Regions from separate parts of the Streptomyces sp. NPDC102270 genome, predicted to be linked through region 1. Evidence: riboswitches for the same ligand, from Rfam matches in the RefSeq annotation. Region 1 holds a riboswitch; the other holds the start of a gene.
The links. Region 1 has a riboswitch for cyclic di-AMP ahead of ACIRP7_RS37580 (M23 family metallopeptidase). Riboswitches for the same ligand answer to the same signal wherever they lie in the genome.
Positions count from the first base shown of each region.

Region 2: linked by a shared signal. The riboswitch ahead of ACIRP7_RS41180 (C40 family peptidase) and the one ahead of ACIRP7_RS37580 (M23 family metallopeptidase) in region 1 are both predicted to bind cyclic di-AMP.

Region 1 is NZ_JBIWLX010000022.1:115,323-121,747, forward strand. It holds gene ACIRP7_RS37570 (HPr family phosphocarrier protein) at 30-311, shown strand; gene ACIRP7_RS37575 (GntR family transcriptional regulator) at 438-1,133, opposite strand; gene ACIRP7_RS37580 (M23 family metallopeptidase) at 1,323-2,075, opposite strand; cyclic di-AMP (ydaO/yuaA leader) riboswitch at 2,089-2,252, opposite strand; gene ACIRP7_RS37585 (M16 family metallopeptidase) at 2,442-3,830, opposite strand; gene ACIRP7_RS37590 (M16 family metallopeptidase) at 3,827-5,227, opposite strand; gene ACIRP7_RS37595 (DNA topoisomerase (ATP-hydrolyzing) subunit A) at 5,553-6,425, shown strand, end outside.
Region 2 is NZ_JBIWLX010000029.1:669-7,039, reverse strand. It holds gene ACIRP7_RS41190 (ATP-dependent Clp protease proteolytic subunit) at 64-699, shown strand; gene ACIRP7_RS41185 (hypothetical protein) at 707-1,012, shown strand; cyclic di-AMP (ydaO/yuaA leader) riboswitch at 1,314-1,525, shown strand; gene ACIRP7_RS41180 (C40 family peptidase) at 1,529-2,002, shown strand; gene ACIRP7_RS41175 (LysE family translocator) at 2,108-2,728, opposite strand; gene ACIRP7_RS41170 (LysR family transcriptional regulator) at 2,816-3,730, shown strand; gene ACIRP7_RS41165 (ATP-binding protein) at 3,737-4,195, opposite strand; gene ACIRP7_RS41160 (helix-turn-helix domain-containing protein) at 4,410-5,270, shown strand; gene ACIRP7_RS41155 (DUF397 domain-containing protein) at 5,280-5,498, shown strand; gene ACIRP7_RS41150 (8-amino-7-oxononanoate synthase) at 5,537-6,371, opposite strand, start outside.

The sequences.
Region 1 (6,425 bases):
CAACCCTGAACACCGAAGGGCAGCATCACATGGCTGAGCGCCGCGTCAACGTCGGCTGGGCCGAGGGCCTCCACGCCCGCCCCGCTTCCATCTTCGTCCGGGCCGCCACGGCCGCAGGTATCCCGGTGACGATCGCCAAGGCCGACGGCAACCCCGTCAACGCGGCCTCCATGCTGGCCGTTCTCGGCCTGGGCGCCCAGGGCGGCGAGGAGATCGTCCTCGCCTCCGACGCCGAGGGCGCGGACGCGGCCCTCGACCGGCTCGCGAAGCTGGTCGCCGAGGGGCTCGAGGAGCTTCCCGAGACCGTCTGAGGGAAGGTGCCTTAAAAGCACCGAGGGGCTCGTCCGAATTACCGGGCGGGCCCTTCGAATTTCCCTTTTACGGGCAGCGGAAATACTCCCCCTCGAATTCCCCCCTCTTTGTATACGGTGCCCGTGTTAATGCCGCAGACCTGTCACGTTTACAGGATGTTGCGAGGTCCTCACACGGTCCGCGCGGTCCTGTCCGGAGGTGAACCGCAGCCGGTGCACCGCGCTCGAGCGCTCGGTGTGCAGCGCCGTGATCGCCCGCGCGCGCTCGCCGTCCCCGCGTGCCACCGCGTCCACGATCGCGCCGTGCTCCGCCCAGGACTCCACCGGGTTGGCGGGCGCGTCCACGACGTACATCCAGGCGATCTTGTGGCGCAGCTGGGTCAGCATCGAGGTCAGCGCGGGGCTGCCGGAGGCCTGCGCGAGCGTCTCGTGGAACCAACCCCCCAGGGAGCGCAGATCGTCGCTGTTGCCGCGCCTGGCCCGCTCCTGACCCAGCCTGACCAGGCCGCGCAGCACCTTCAGATGGGCCTCGGTGCGTCGCTGGGCGGCCCGGGAGGCGCCGAGCGGTTCGAGGAGCATGCGCATCTCCAGGAGGTCGGCGCCCTCCTGCTCGGTCGGTTCGGCCACACACGCGCCCGCGTGACGCCGCGTCACCACGAAGCCCTCGGCCTCCAGTGTGCGCAGGGCCTCGCGGACCGGGACCCGGGAGACGCCGTAGCGGCGGGCGAGCAGTTCCTCGGTGAGCCGGCTCCCGCGCTCGTGGACACCGGCGACGATGTCGTCCCGGATCGCCGTGCATACCGAGTGCGCCGGAATACGCATGTCCGACCTCCGTCTTAATCCCCGTGAAACGTCGCCGATTGACGTGTGTTCAGTGACTCTATTGCAATGAGCGGGAATTTCCGACGGCGGACCGGAATCCGGGGATATTTTTTGGACAACGGGGCCCCGGAAACGACGAAAACCCCGGCTCGGGGAGCCGGGGCCTCGCGGGGATCGCGCGGTGGGTCGTCAGACGTTCACGCCGTGCGAGCGCAGGTAGGCGACGGGGTCGATGTCCGAGCCGTACTCGGGGGTGGTGCGCGCCTCGAAGTGCAGGTGCGGGCCGGTGACGTTGCCGGTCGCGCCGGAGAGACCGATCTGCTGGCCGGGGGTGACCGACTGGCCGACCGAGACGCCGATGGACGACAGGTGGCCGTACTGGGTGTACGTGCCGTCGGCCATCCTGATCACGATCTGGTTGCCGTACGACCCGCCCCAGCCGGTCTCCACGACCGTGCCGCGGCCGACCGCGTGGACCGAGGTGCCGCTCGCGGCGTGGAAGTCGACACCGGTGTGGCTGCCGGAGGACCACAGGGAGCCGCCGGACTTGTAGCCGGTGGACACGTAGGAGCCGGAGATCGGGGCGCCGAAGCGGTTGAGGCGCTTGCGCTCGGCCTCGCGGGCGGCCCGCTCCTTGGCCTCGCGTATCTCCTCAGCGCGCGCCTCGGCCTTGCGCTTGGCCTCCGCCTCCGCCTTCTTCAGCGCGGCGGCCCGCGCCTGGGCCTCGGCCTGGGCGTCGAGCTGGTCGGCGAGGGACTCTCCGACGCTGACGACGGGCATGAGACCGGTCTGCTCGACGGAGTTGTCGGCGGCGAACGCCGGGGCTGCGATGGTGCCGATGACGCCGGTGGTGGCGAGGGCCGCGACACCCGCCGCGCGGGCGGTGGTGCGCTTCATGCGGCTGGGACGACGGTGCTTCCCGGTGGCGCAGGTGAACGCCATGTGGTGGCTGGTCCTTTCCTTCCTTCTCGCCTACCGGGTTAGCTGACGGGTTCGGAGCAGGAAGGTCTCCTACGGACCCCCTCGCGGTGCGCGGGCGTCCGATTCACCCCAGGGACGCATGGTTGGGTCCCCGGCTCCCCTGGCTCGCGCCATGCGGGGACTCGGCGATGGCTGTCCGGTGCCGCGGGCGCGGCGCAGTGCCTGACGGACAGCCCAGAGGACGCTAAGCGGGGCCACTTTCAATCCCCAAACCGATCAACGGTTTTGTAGCGCATCCCACAGGGCAGACGGGCAACCTCCTGCCCAATTCGGACATCAGGGGCTCTGGTGACCTTGCGTCACCAGAGCCCCTGGGGCCGGGACCCTCTACTCGGCCGTCACGACCTTGACTTCGCCGATGCCGAGCGCCTCGACGGGCTCCTTGATGGCGGCCGCGTCGCCGACCAGGATCGTCACCAGCCGGTCCACCGGGAAGGCGTTCACGACGGCCGCGGTGGCCTCGACGGTGCCTGTCGCGGCGAGCTGCTGGTACAGGGTCGCCTGGTAGTCGTCGGGCAGGTGCTGCTCGACCTGGTCGGCCAGCGTGCTCGCGACGGCCGCGGCCGTCTCGTACTTGAGCGGTGCCACACCGACAAGGTTCTGTACGGCGACATCGCGCTCGGCGTCGGTCAGACCGCCCTCGGCGAGCGTGCGCAGCACCTTCCACAGGTCGTCCAGGGCGGGACCGGTGTTAGGGGTGTCGACCGAGCCGCTGATGGCGAGCATCGCGGCGCCCGAGCCGTCCGGGGCGGACCTGAGGACCTGCCCGAACGACCGTACGCCGTAGGTGTAGCCCTTCTCCTCGCGCAGGACGCGGTCCAGGCGGGAGGTGAGGGTGCCGCCGAGGCAGTACGTGCCGAGCACCTGCGCGGGCCACACGCGTGCGTGCCGGTCGGCGCCGATACGACCGATCAGCAGCTGCGTCTGGACGGCTCCGGGGCGGTCCACGATGACGACCCGGCCGGTGTCGTCGGCGGTCACCGGCGGCACGGGGCGCGGCCGGCCCGTGGACCCCGTCCAGGAGCCGAGGGTGTCGCCGAGCAGCGCGTCCAGGTCGATGTCGGTGAGGTCGCCGACGACCACGGCGGTGGCGGTGGCGGGGCGCACGTGCTTCTCGTAGAAGGCGCGTACGGCCGCGGAGTCGATGTTCTCGACGGTTTCCTCGGTGCCCTGGCGCGGGCGCGACATGCGCGAGTCCGCCGGGAACAGCTCCCTGGAGAGCTCCTTGGCGGCGCGACGAGACGGGTTGGCCAGCTCGTGCGGGATCTCGTCCAGGCGGTTGCGGACGAGCCGCTCGACCTCGCTGTCCGCGAACGCGGGCGCCCGGAGCGCGTCGGCCAGCAGACCGAGGGCCTTGGCGAGGCGGGAGGCCGGTACTTCGAGGCTGAGGCGGACGCCCGGGTGGTCGGCGTGCGCGTCGAGGGTGGCGCCGCAGCGCTCCAGCTCGGCGGCGAACTCCTCGGCGGAGTGCTTGTCGGTGCCCTCGGAGAACGCGCGCGCCATGATCGTGGCGACACCGTCCAGGCCGGCCGGCTCGGCGTCCAGGGGCGCGTCCAGGAGCACCTCGACGGCGACGACCTGCTGGCCGGGGCGGTGGCAGCGCAGCAGGGTGAGGCCGTTGTCGAGCTTCCCGCGCTCGGGGGCGGGGAAGGCCCAGACCTTGGGCTCGCCCGCCTGCGGCTGCGGGTGGAATTCCATCGCGGCGAGCTCGGTCACTTGGCCGCCTCCTCGTTCTCGTCGGTCGCTTCCACGGTGGCGGCGGAGTCCGGGTCGTCGGCGCCTTCGGCGTCCTCGGCGCTCTGGGCGATCTCGGCCGGGGCGGTGGGCTCGTAGACGAGCACCGCGCGGTTGTCGGGGCGCAGCTTGGCCTTGGCGACCTCCTGCACCTCCTCGGCGCTCACCTCCAGGACGCGCTGCACGGCGGTCAGGGCGAGCTGGGGGTCGCCGAACAGGACGGCGTAACGGCACAGTTCGTCGGCGCGGCCCGCGACGGTGCCGAGCCGGTCGAGCCACTCGCGCTCCAACTGGGCCTGGGCGCGCTCCATTTCCTCGGCCGTGGGTCCCTCGGCGGCGAACCGCGCGAGCTCCTCGTCGATGGCGGCCTCGATGACCGGCACCTCGACGTCACCGGAGGTCTTCACGTCGAGCCAGCCCAGGGAGGGCGCACCGGCCAGGCGCAGCAGGCCGAAGCCGGCCGCGACGGCCGTACGGTCGCGCCGTACGAGCCGGTTGTAGAGGCGGGAGGACTCGCCGCCGCCGAGGACGGTGAGGGCGAGGTCGGCCGCGTCCGCCTCGCGGGTGCCGTCGTGCGGGAGCCGGTAGGCGGCCATCAACGCGCGCGCGGGGACCTCCTCCTCGACGACCTCGCGCAGCTGCTCGCCGATGATCTCGGGCAGGGAGCCGTCACGGGGCGCGGGCTTGCCGTCGTGCGAGGGGATGGAGCCGAAGTACTTCTCGATCCAGGCGAGCGTCTGCTCCGGGTCGATGTCGCCGACGACCGACAGGACGGCGTTGCCCGGCGCGTAGTAGGTGCGGAAGAACGCGCGCGCGTCCTCCAGCGTGGCCGCGTCCAGATCGGCCATCGAACCGATCGGGGTGTGGTGGTAGGGGTGACCCTCCGGGTACGCGAGCGCGGTCAGCTTCTCGAACGCGGTGCCGTAGGGGACGTTGTCGTAGCGCTGCCTGCGCTCGTTCTTGACGACGTCGCGCTGGTTCTCCATCGACTCGTCGTCGAGGGCGGCCAGCAGGGAGCCCATGCGGTCGGCCTCCAGCCAGAGGGCGAGCTCCAGCTGATGGGTCGGCATGGTCTCGAAGTAGTTGGTGCGCTCGAAGCTGGTGGTGCCGTTGAGCGAGCCGCCCGCGCCCTGGACGAGCTCGAAGTGCCCGTTGCCCTTGACCTGTCCGGAGCCCTGGAACATCAAGTGCTCGAAAAGGTGAGCCAGGCCGGTACGTCCCTTGACCTCGTGGCGCGAACCGACGTCGTACCAGAGGCACACCGCCGCGACCGGGGTCAGGTGGTCCTCGGAGAGCACCACGCGCAGGCCGTTGGCCAGGCGGTGCTCGGTCGCTGTCAGGCCCCCGGTGCCTGCCTGGTCTGTGGCCGTGTGACCCATGGGCATGTACGTCCCTTCGATCGCGTTCGCGGTCGTGGAAACCGCGGTTTTCCTGCCGGTCCTGCCACTGTATGCAAGCGTGCGGACCCTCGGCGAAGTTCCCGGAGCGCGTACGCCCACAGCGGATCGCGTAGCCTGCGGGCAACCGTGACGGAGGCGCTGTGCCGTTGCCGGGCCGGGCGGCCCGGCCGGGCCCTGGCCCGGACTGTCAGTGCCGCGGTCCACAATGGTCCGCGCAGACCCGTTCACGCTTCAGCAAGAGTGAGCCAAAGGGCCGACGTGAGCGACCCGTAGGCGAGCGACCAGAAAAGAGGAGCCGGCAGCGATGGCCCGCCGCAGCACGAAGACCCCGCCGCCCGACGACTCGTACGAGGAGCGGATCCTCGACATCGACGTCGTGGACGAGATGAAGGGCTCGTACCTCGAGTACGCGTACTCGGTCATCTACTCCCGCGCGCTCCCCGACGCCCGCGACGGCCTCAAGCCGGTGCACCGGCGCATCGTCTACCAGATGAACGAGATGGGCCTGCGCCCCGACCGCGGCTATGTGAAGTGCGCCCGCGTGGTCGGCGAGGTCATGGGCAAGTTGCACCCGCACGGCGACGCGTCGATCTACGACGCCCTCGTGCGCATGGCCCAGCCCTTCTCGATGAGCGTGCCGCTGATCGACGGCCACGGAAACTTCGGCTCGCTGGGCAACGACGACCCGCCGGCCGCCATGCGGTACACCGAGTGCCGCGCCGCCGAGGCCGCGAGCCTGATGACGGAGTCCATCGACGAGGACACGGTCGACTTCGCGCCGAACTACGACGGCCAGGAGCAGGAGCCGGGCGCGCTGCCCGCCGCCTTCCCCAACCTTCTGGTGAACGGCGCCTCGGGCATCGCGGTCGGCATGGCCACCAACATGGCGCCGCACAACCTCACCGAGGTCATCGCGGCCGCCCGCCACCTGATCCGCTACCCGAACGCGGATCTGGACGCCCTGATGAAGCACATCCCGGGTCCCGACCTGCCCACCGGCGGCCGGATCGTCGGTCTCTCCGGCATCCGGGACGCCTACGAGACGGGCCGCGGCACCTTCAAGATCCGCGCGACGGTGTCGGTGGAGACGGTGACGGCCCGCCGCAAGGGCCTGGTCGTCACCGAGCTGCCCTTCACGGTCGGCCCGGAGAAGGTGATCGCCAAGATCAAGGACCTG
Region 2 (6,371 bases), on a different contig from region 1:
TCATAACGTCACGTACGTCCTGTACATTTTTTACAGACAGCCTGCCGCGAGGAGGGGTACGCGATGACCCGACCCACCGCACGTCACGTCCTGCCCGAGTTCCATGAGCGCACGAGCTACGGGCACACGACGATGGATCCGTACTCGAAGCTGCTGGAGGAGCGGATCGTCTTCCTCGGGACGCCGATCGACGACACCTCGGCGAACGATCTGATGGCGCAGTTCATGTACCTCGAGTACCAGGCCCCCGACCGGGACATCTCGCTGTACATCAACTCCCCCGGCGGCTCGTTCGGCGCGATGTCGGCGATCTACGACACGATGCAGTACGTCAGTTGTGACGTGGAGACGACATGCCTCGGGCAGGCCGGCTCCTCCGCGGCGGTGCTGCTGGCGGCGGGCACGCCGGGCAAGCGGTCCGTCCTGCCGGGCGCCCGGGTGGTGATCCACCAGCCCGCGCTGAGCGAGCCGGTGCAGGGGCAGGCCGGCGATCTGGCCATCCAGGCCGACGAGTTGGTCCGGGTGCGGGGCCGCCTGGAGGAGATGCTGGTCCGGCACACCGGGCGCAGCCCCGAGCAGGTGAGCGCGGACATCGAGCGCGACAAGGTCCTGGACGCGCGGGGCGCCGTTGACTACGGCCTGGCGGACGCGATCGTCCCGAGCCGTAGGCCCTCCCGCACCGCACCGGGAGCGAGGTGAGCCGTCGATGGTGCCGGACCTTCCACCGCTGCCCGCGCTCACGCGCGCCGAGGGCGAGCTGATCGACCGTTATCTCGACGTGGTGGACCTGCTGGGCCGGATCAACCCGGCCCGGCGCGAGGACACCTACGGCGGACTGCGCGCAGCGCAGGCGCTGGTGAGCAGGGCGACCGAGCTGCGCGACGCGCTCGTGCTGATGCACAGCAGGGGTGAGCGCGAACTGCACGCCGCGACGCTGGCGCGGGCGCTGCGGGTCCTGGACGGCGAGCGGCGTACGGCCCGGGTCACCGTGCCTCCGGAGCCCGACAGTTGACGAGGCGTCCGGAGCTGAGTCGAAACGGACCAAACGACGTACCCCCTATTGGAGGAGGCGCGGCTCCTTTTTTACGAGCGTCGCGGTTGCACAACGCGCCTGGTTCGGTACCGGAATGAGGCCCTTCCGTGCTGGTCCGGGGGCCCGTGGCCCCCTCGACACCCCTTCCTTCGAAGGGGTGTTCACCCAAACGGGTGAGTGGTGAGTAACACCACAAATCAACGGTTCCGTTGGGCTTTTCGCACTTCCGTGCGCCAAGATCCCTGTCTGACGACAAGCCCCCGCCGCAGTGGCGGGGCGATCCGGGCGGACGCCGAGTCCTGCCGCCGCCCGGATGACCGGTCGACAGAAGTGGATCGGCAGGAGTGGAGGACCCAAGCACGACGGGTCGCCGGAACGGTCACGCCATGACCGCGCCGAGTGTCCCTTGGGGTGAAGCCGCGTGAGCGGCCGGGCAACTTCGCCAGCCCGAATCCGACAGGTCATCCTTCACAGGCGGCTGACGAAGGGTTGCGCATGACTGCGCTCAATCGTGTCCCGTCGCTGATGGTCCGGGCCGGTACGGCCTCGGCCTTCGCCATCGCCGCCGTGGGCGGCTCCGTCGTGGTCCCGGGCCTCGCGCCCGACGCCGCGGCCGCGACACCTGCGACGAAGGCACTCAAGGTAGCGGCCTCCAAGAAGGGCTCGCCGTACAAGTACGGCGCCACAGGGCCCCGCCGCTTCGACTGCTCAGGGCTCACGCTGTACTCGTTCAAGAAGGCGGGCAAGAAGCTCCCGCGCACGGCGGCCCAGCAGTACAACAAGACCCGCCACATCGGCGTGGGCAGCCGCAAGGCCGGCGACCTGGTGTTCTTCCACTCGGGTTCGAACGTGTACCACGTCGGCATCTACGCCGGGAAGGGAAAGATCTGGCACGCCCCGAAGACCGGGGACGTGGTGCGACTGCAGAAGATCTGGACGAAGAGCGTCTGGTACGGCCGGGTCAAGTGACCCCGAGGGGGCGGCGGCGACCTGACCTCCCGCCGCCCCCTCGGGCTTCCGCAGCGCAGGACTGCACAGCGCTCCCGACGCCTCCGCCGGCGAAGCGCCAGATGGTCAGGCCGCGAGCAGCGGCTCGGCCAGGAGCATCACGCCGAGAACCGTCAACGCGCCTCCGGTGACCCCCGCGACGGCCCGGGCCGCCCGCGGTCGGCGCAGCCACCGCCCCAGCCGGTCCACGAGCACGGCCACCGCCGGGAACCACACCAGCGCGAGAGCGACCACGATCAGCGCGAGCAGCAGCGTCCGGGGCAGCGTGGAGTTCCCCTGGGGGACGAACTGCGGCAGCAGGCTGAGGAAGGTGATGGGGACCTTGGGGTTGAGCGCGTTGGTGACGAACCCCTGGCGCAGGGGGCGTACCGCCGCACCGGCCTCGACGACGGTCTCCGTGCGGGTCCGCCGCAGCTCCAGCAGGGTCCGTACACCCAGGTACAGCACATAACCCCCGCCCAGCAGTTGAAGCGCCCGGAACAGCGCGGGCACGGCCGTGAGCACCGCGGCGACCCCGGCCACCGCGAGTGCCGTGTGGACCAGGAGCCCGCCCACGACGCCGAGTGCGCAGGCGACCCCGGCCCGGCGGGAGACCAGGGCGTTGCGTACGACGACGGTGAAGTCGGCGCCCGGCATGGTGACCATGCCGGCGGCGATCCCGGTGAAGGCCACGATCTGTCCGTTCATGCGGACCAGCCTGCCGCGCCAGAGCCTTCAGCAGGTATGTCGAATAACGTGGGTCTCCCTTAAGCACTCCTTTAGGCAGGCCTCGCCATGTACGATCCGGTCCGGCTCGCCGCCCTGGTCGCCGTCGCGGAGGCGGGCTCGATCACCCGGGCCGCCGAGCGCCTCGGCTACACCCCGCCCGCTCTCTCCCAGCAGCTGGCCAAGCTGGAGCGGGAGGCGGGTACCGCTCTTCTCGTACGGCATCACCGCGGCGCGCGGCTCACCGGTGCGGGCGAGTTGCTGGTGGCGCGGGCCAGGCGGGTGCTGGACGAGCTGGACCGGGCCCGGCACGAACTCGCCCGGCTGACCGGCCTGTCGGGCGGCACGCTCAGGCTGGGCACCTTCCAGACGGCGGGCATTGAGCTGCTGCCGCCGGTGCTGAGCACGTTCCGCCGGGCGTACCCGGACGTGGAGCTGTCGGTCGCCTTCCACGAACCCATGGCTGGGATCACCGCGGTGGCGGCCGGTGAGATCGACCTGGCGCTGACGCACGCCTATGAGCCGGGCGAGCCCCCCGCCCTCCCGGCCACCCTGAGCGCGGAGCCGCTGCTGACCGAGGAGCTGGTCCTCGTGACAGCGCCCGGGCATGCCCTGGCGGGCGGCTCGACGCGGCTGCCGCTGGCGGAGCTCGCCGGTGAGCCGCTGATCAGCATGGCGCCGGATCATCCGGCCCGGCGGGAGGTGGAGGCGGTGCTGGCCCGGATCGGGACCACACCGTCGGTGCTGGTGGCGACCCCGGGATACGCCCTGGTGGGCGCGCTGGCCAGCGCGGGGCTGGGGGTCGGGGTGGTGCCGGAGATGGTGGCTCGGACGGCGGCCACTCCCGTGGGCACGCGGCTGCTGGAGGCCGGCGCGTTGCGCCGTACGATCTCGGTCGTCCACCGGACCGGCGAGGCGGCACCCGCGGCGGACGCCTTCCGGGCGCTGCTGCGGGGAGCGTTCGGCCGCGCGCGGCCGGTATGAGCTCTCCTACGGCTCCTGCTGCCCCGCCGCCGTGACCGGCTGCACCGGAACTGTCCACGGGAGTTCGATGGAGACGGTCTTGCCGCCTTCCCGGGTGGGCCGGACTCTCAGCTTGCCGCCGTACTCGGCGGCGAGCCAGCGGATGATCACCATCCCCCGCCCGTTGTCCTGCTGGACCGCGGCCGGCAGCCGCTTGGGGAAACGGGGATGGCTGTCGGTGACCCCGATGCGCAGTTGTTCGTCACGGTCCAGCTCGATGTCCACCGTGAAGGTGGGTGACTGCCCGAAGGTGTGCTGTACGGCGTTGGTGGTGAGTTCGGAGACGATGAGCCGGACGGTCTCGGCGGCGTCCGTGGTGGGCGGCAGCCCCCACTCCGCCAGTGTGCTCAGGACATAGGTGCGGGCCGCGGAGACCGAGGCGGGTTCGCTCGGCAGAGTGACGGATGCTTCCAGGTGGTCTGCCATGGCGACGTCGTCCCTTTCCCACGGGACCGGAGTCCGACACGGTGCGGATGGTTCGAGTACGGTCCCGGACTGGTGGTTCATCGTCAGAGTGCCATCACCGCGGCTGTGACGGATGCCGATCCACCAAGATGTGCATATATCTGTCGCTCGAAGCGGTGAACTCTGCCACGCGAGACCGTATTCGGGCGGCTCGTAGGGAGTAAGGAGTAGCGCCATGCAGCACGGCCCCGCGGTGCGCCGGCGGAAACTGGGCGCCGAACTGCGTGCGCTGCGCGCGAGTGCGGGGCTCACCAGCGGTGAGGCCGCCCGGCTCGTGGGCTGGCACCAGTCGAAGGTGAGCCGCATCGAGACCGGTGCCAGCGGGGTGAAACCGGCCGATGTGCGGTTACTTCTCGACGCCTACCGCGTGGGGGACGCGAATCTGCGGGAGCTGCTGATGGTATTGGCGGGCTCCGAGGAGAGCGGCGGCCGGCACCACTGGTGGCACGCGTACCGGGGTGTCCTGCCGCCGACGTACCGGGACTTCATCAGTCTGGAGGCCCAGGCGAGCGCGATGCGCACGCTGGAGACCTCGGTCGTGCCCGGGCTGCTCCAGACGCCCGAGTACGCCCGCGCCGTGACCCGGGCCGCGGTGGACGGCCTCGACGACGAACGTCTCGACGCACTGGTCAAGGTGCGGCTGGCCCGGCAGGACATCCTTCGCGCGCAGCCGCCTCTGGAGTTGAGCGCCGTCCTGGACGAGGCGGTGCTACGGCGGGAGGTCGGCGGCCCCGAGGTGATGGCCCGGCAGCTGAGGAGACTCCTGGAGGCGGCACGGCTGCCCCAAGTGCGGCTGCAGGTACTGCCGTTCACTGCCGGGGCGCATGTGGGTATCACCGGGCCTTTCGTAATCTTCTCATTTTCGCGCACTTCTGATCTGGACGTGGTTGTTCTCGACCACTTGACGAGTAGCCTCTACCTCGAGCGGAAAGAAGACCTCCAGGCCTACACCGAGGCCTTCAACACCCTTCAGTCCCACGCCCTATCGCCCGAGGAGTCGTTGGATTACCTCGCCGGGATGGGTGACGGCGCGTAAGGAGGCACCATGTCCGCACTGCCTCGGAACGTAACCACTACGGAACTGCCCGAAGTGCGCTGGCTGCGCAGCAGCTACAGCACCGGGGCGAACAACTGCGTCGAGACGGCGAGGCCGTCGGCCGGGCCCTGTGCCGGGCTGCTCGCCGTACGCGACTCCAAGAACCCGGACGGACCCGCGCTGCTCTTCTCCCCCGAGAGCTGGGCGGGCTTCACAGCCGCGTTCTGACCGTCAGTCCAGCGGGAGCACGGCCGTGTCACGCCGACTCATGGTCGTGTTTCGCCGATCACCCGCACAGCGCGTTCGATCTGCTCCTCGGAGAGGTCCGCGCGGGCGGTCAGCCTGAGCCGTGAGATGCCGTCGGGCACGGACGGGGGCCGGAAGCAGCCCACGAAGAGCCCGGCGGCACGGCAGTCGGCCGCCCACTGAACGGCCTCCTCCGGGGAGGGCGCGCGCACCGAGATCACCGCGGCGTCCGGACGAACCGCTTCCAGACCCGCGGCGGTCAGGCGTGCGTGCAGTCCGGTCGCCACCTCGCGCGCGCGTGCGGCCCGCTCGGGCTCACGGCCGAGCAGCCGCAGGGCAGCGAGGGCGGCTCCCGCCGACGCGGGGGCCAGACCGGTGTCGAAGATGAACGTCCGTGCCGCGTTGACCAGGTGTGCGACGACCCGTGCGGGGCCGAGGACGGCGCCGCCCTGGCTGCCGAGCGACTTGGACAGCGTGACCGTGACGACCACGTCGTCGGCGCCCGCGAGTCCCGCCGCCTGCGGGGCGCCGCGGCCGCCGGCCCCGAGCACACCCAGGCCGTGGGCGTCGTCGACGACCAGGCCCGCGCCGTGCTCCCGGCATGCCTCGGCGAGGCCGGCCAGGGGCGCCGCGTCGCCGTCGACCGAGAAGACCGTGTCGGACACGGCGATGGCCGGGCCGTCGTGCGTGCCGAGCGCCTTGCGGACCGCGGCCGGGTCGGCGTGCGCGACGACCTGGGTCGTGCCGCGGGCCAGCCGGCAGCCGTCGATGAGCGAGGCGTGGTTGCCCGCGTCGGAGACGATCAGCGAGCCGTGCGGCGCGAGCGCGGTGACGGCGGCCAGGTTCGCGGCGTAT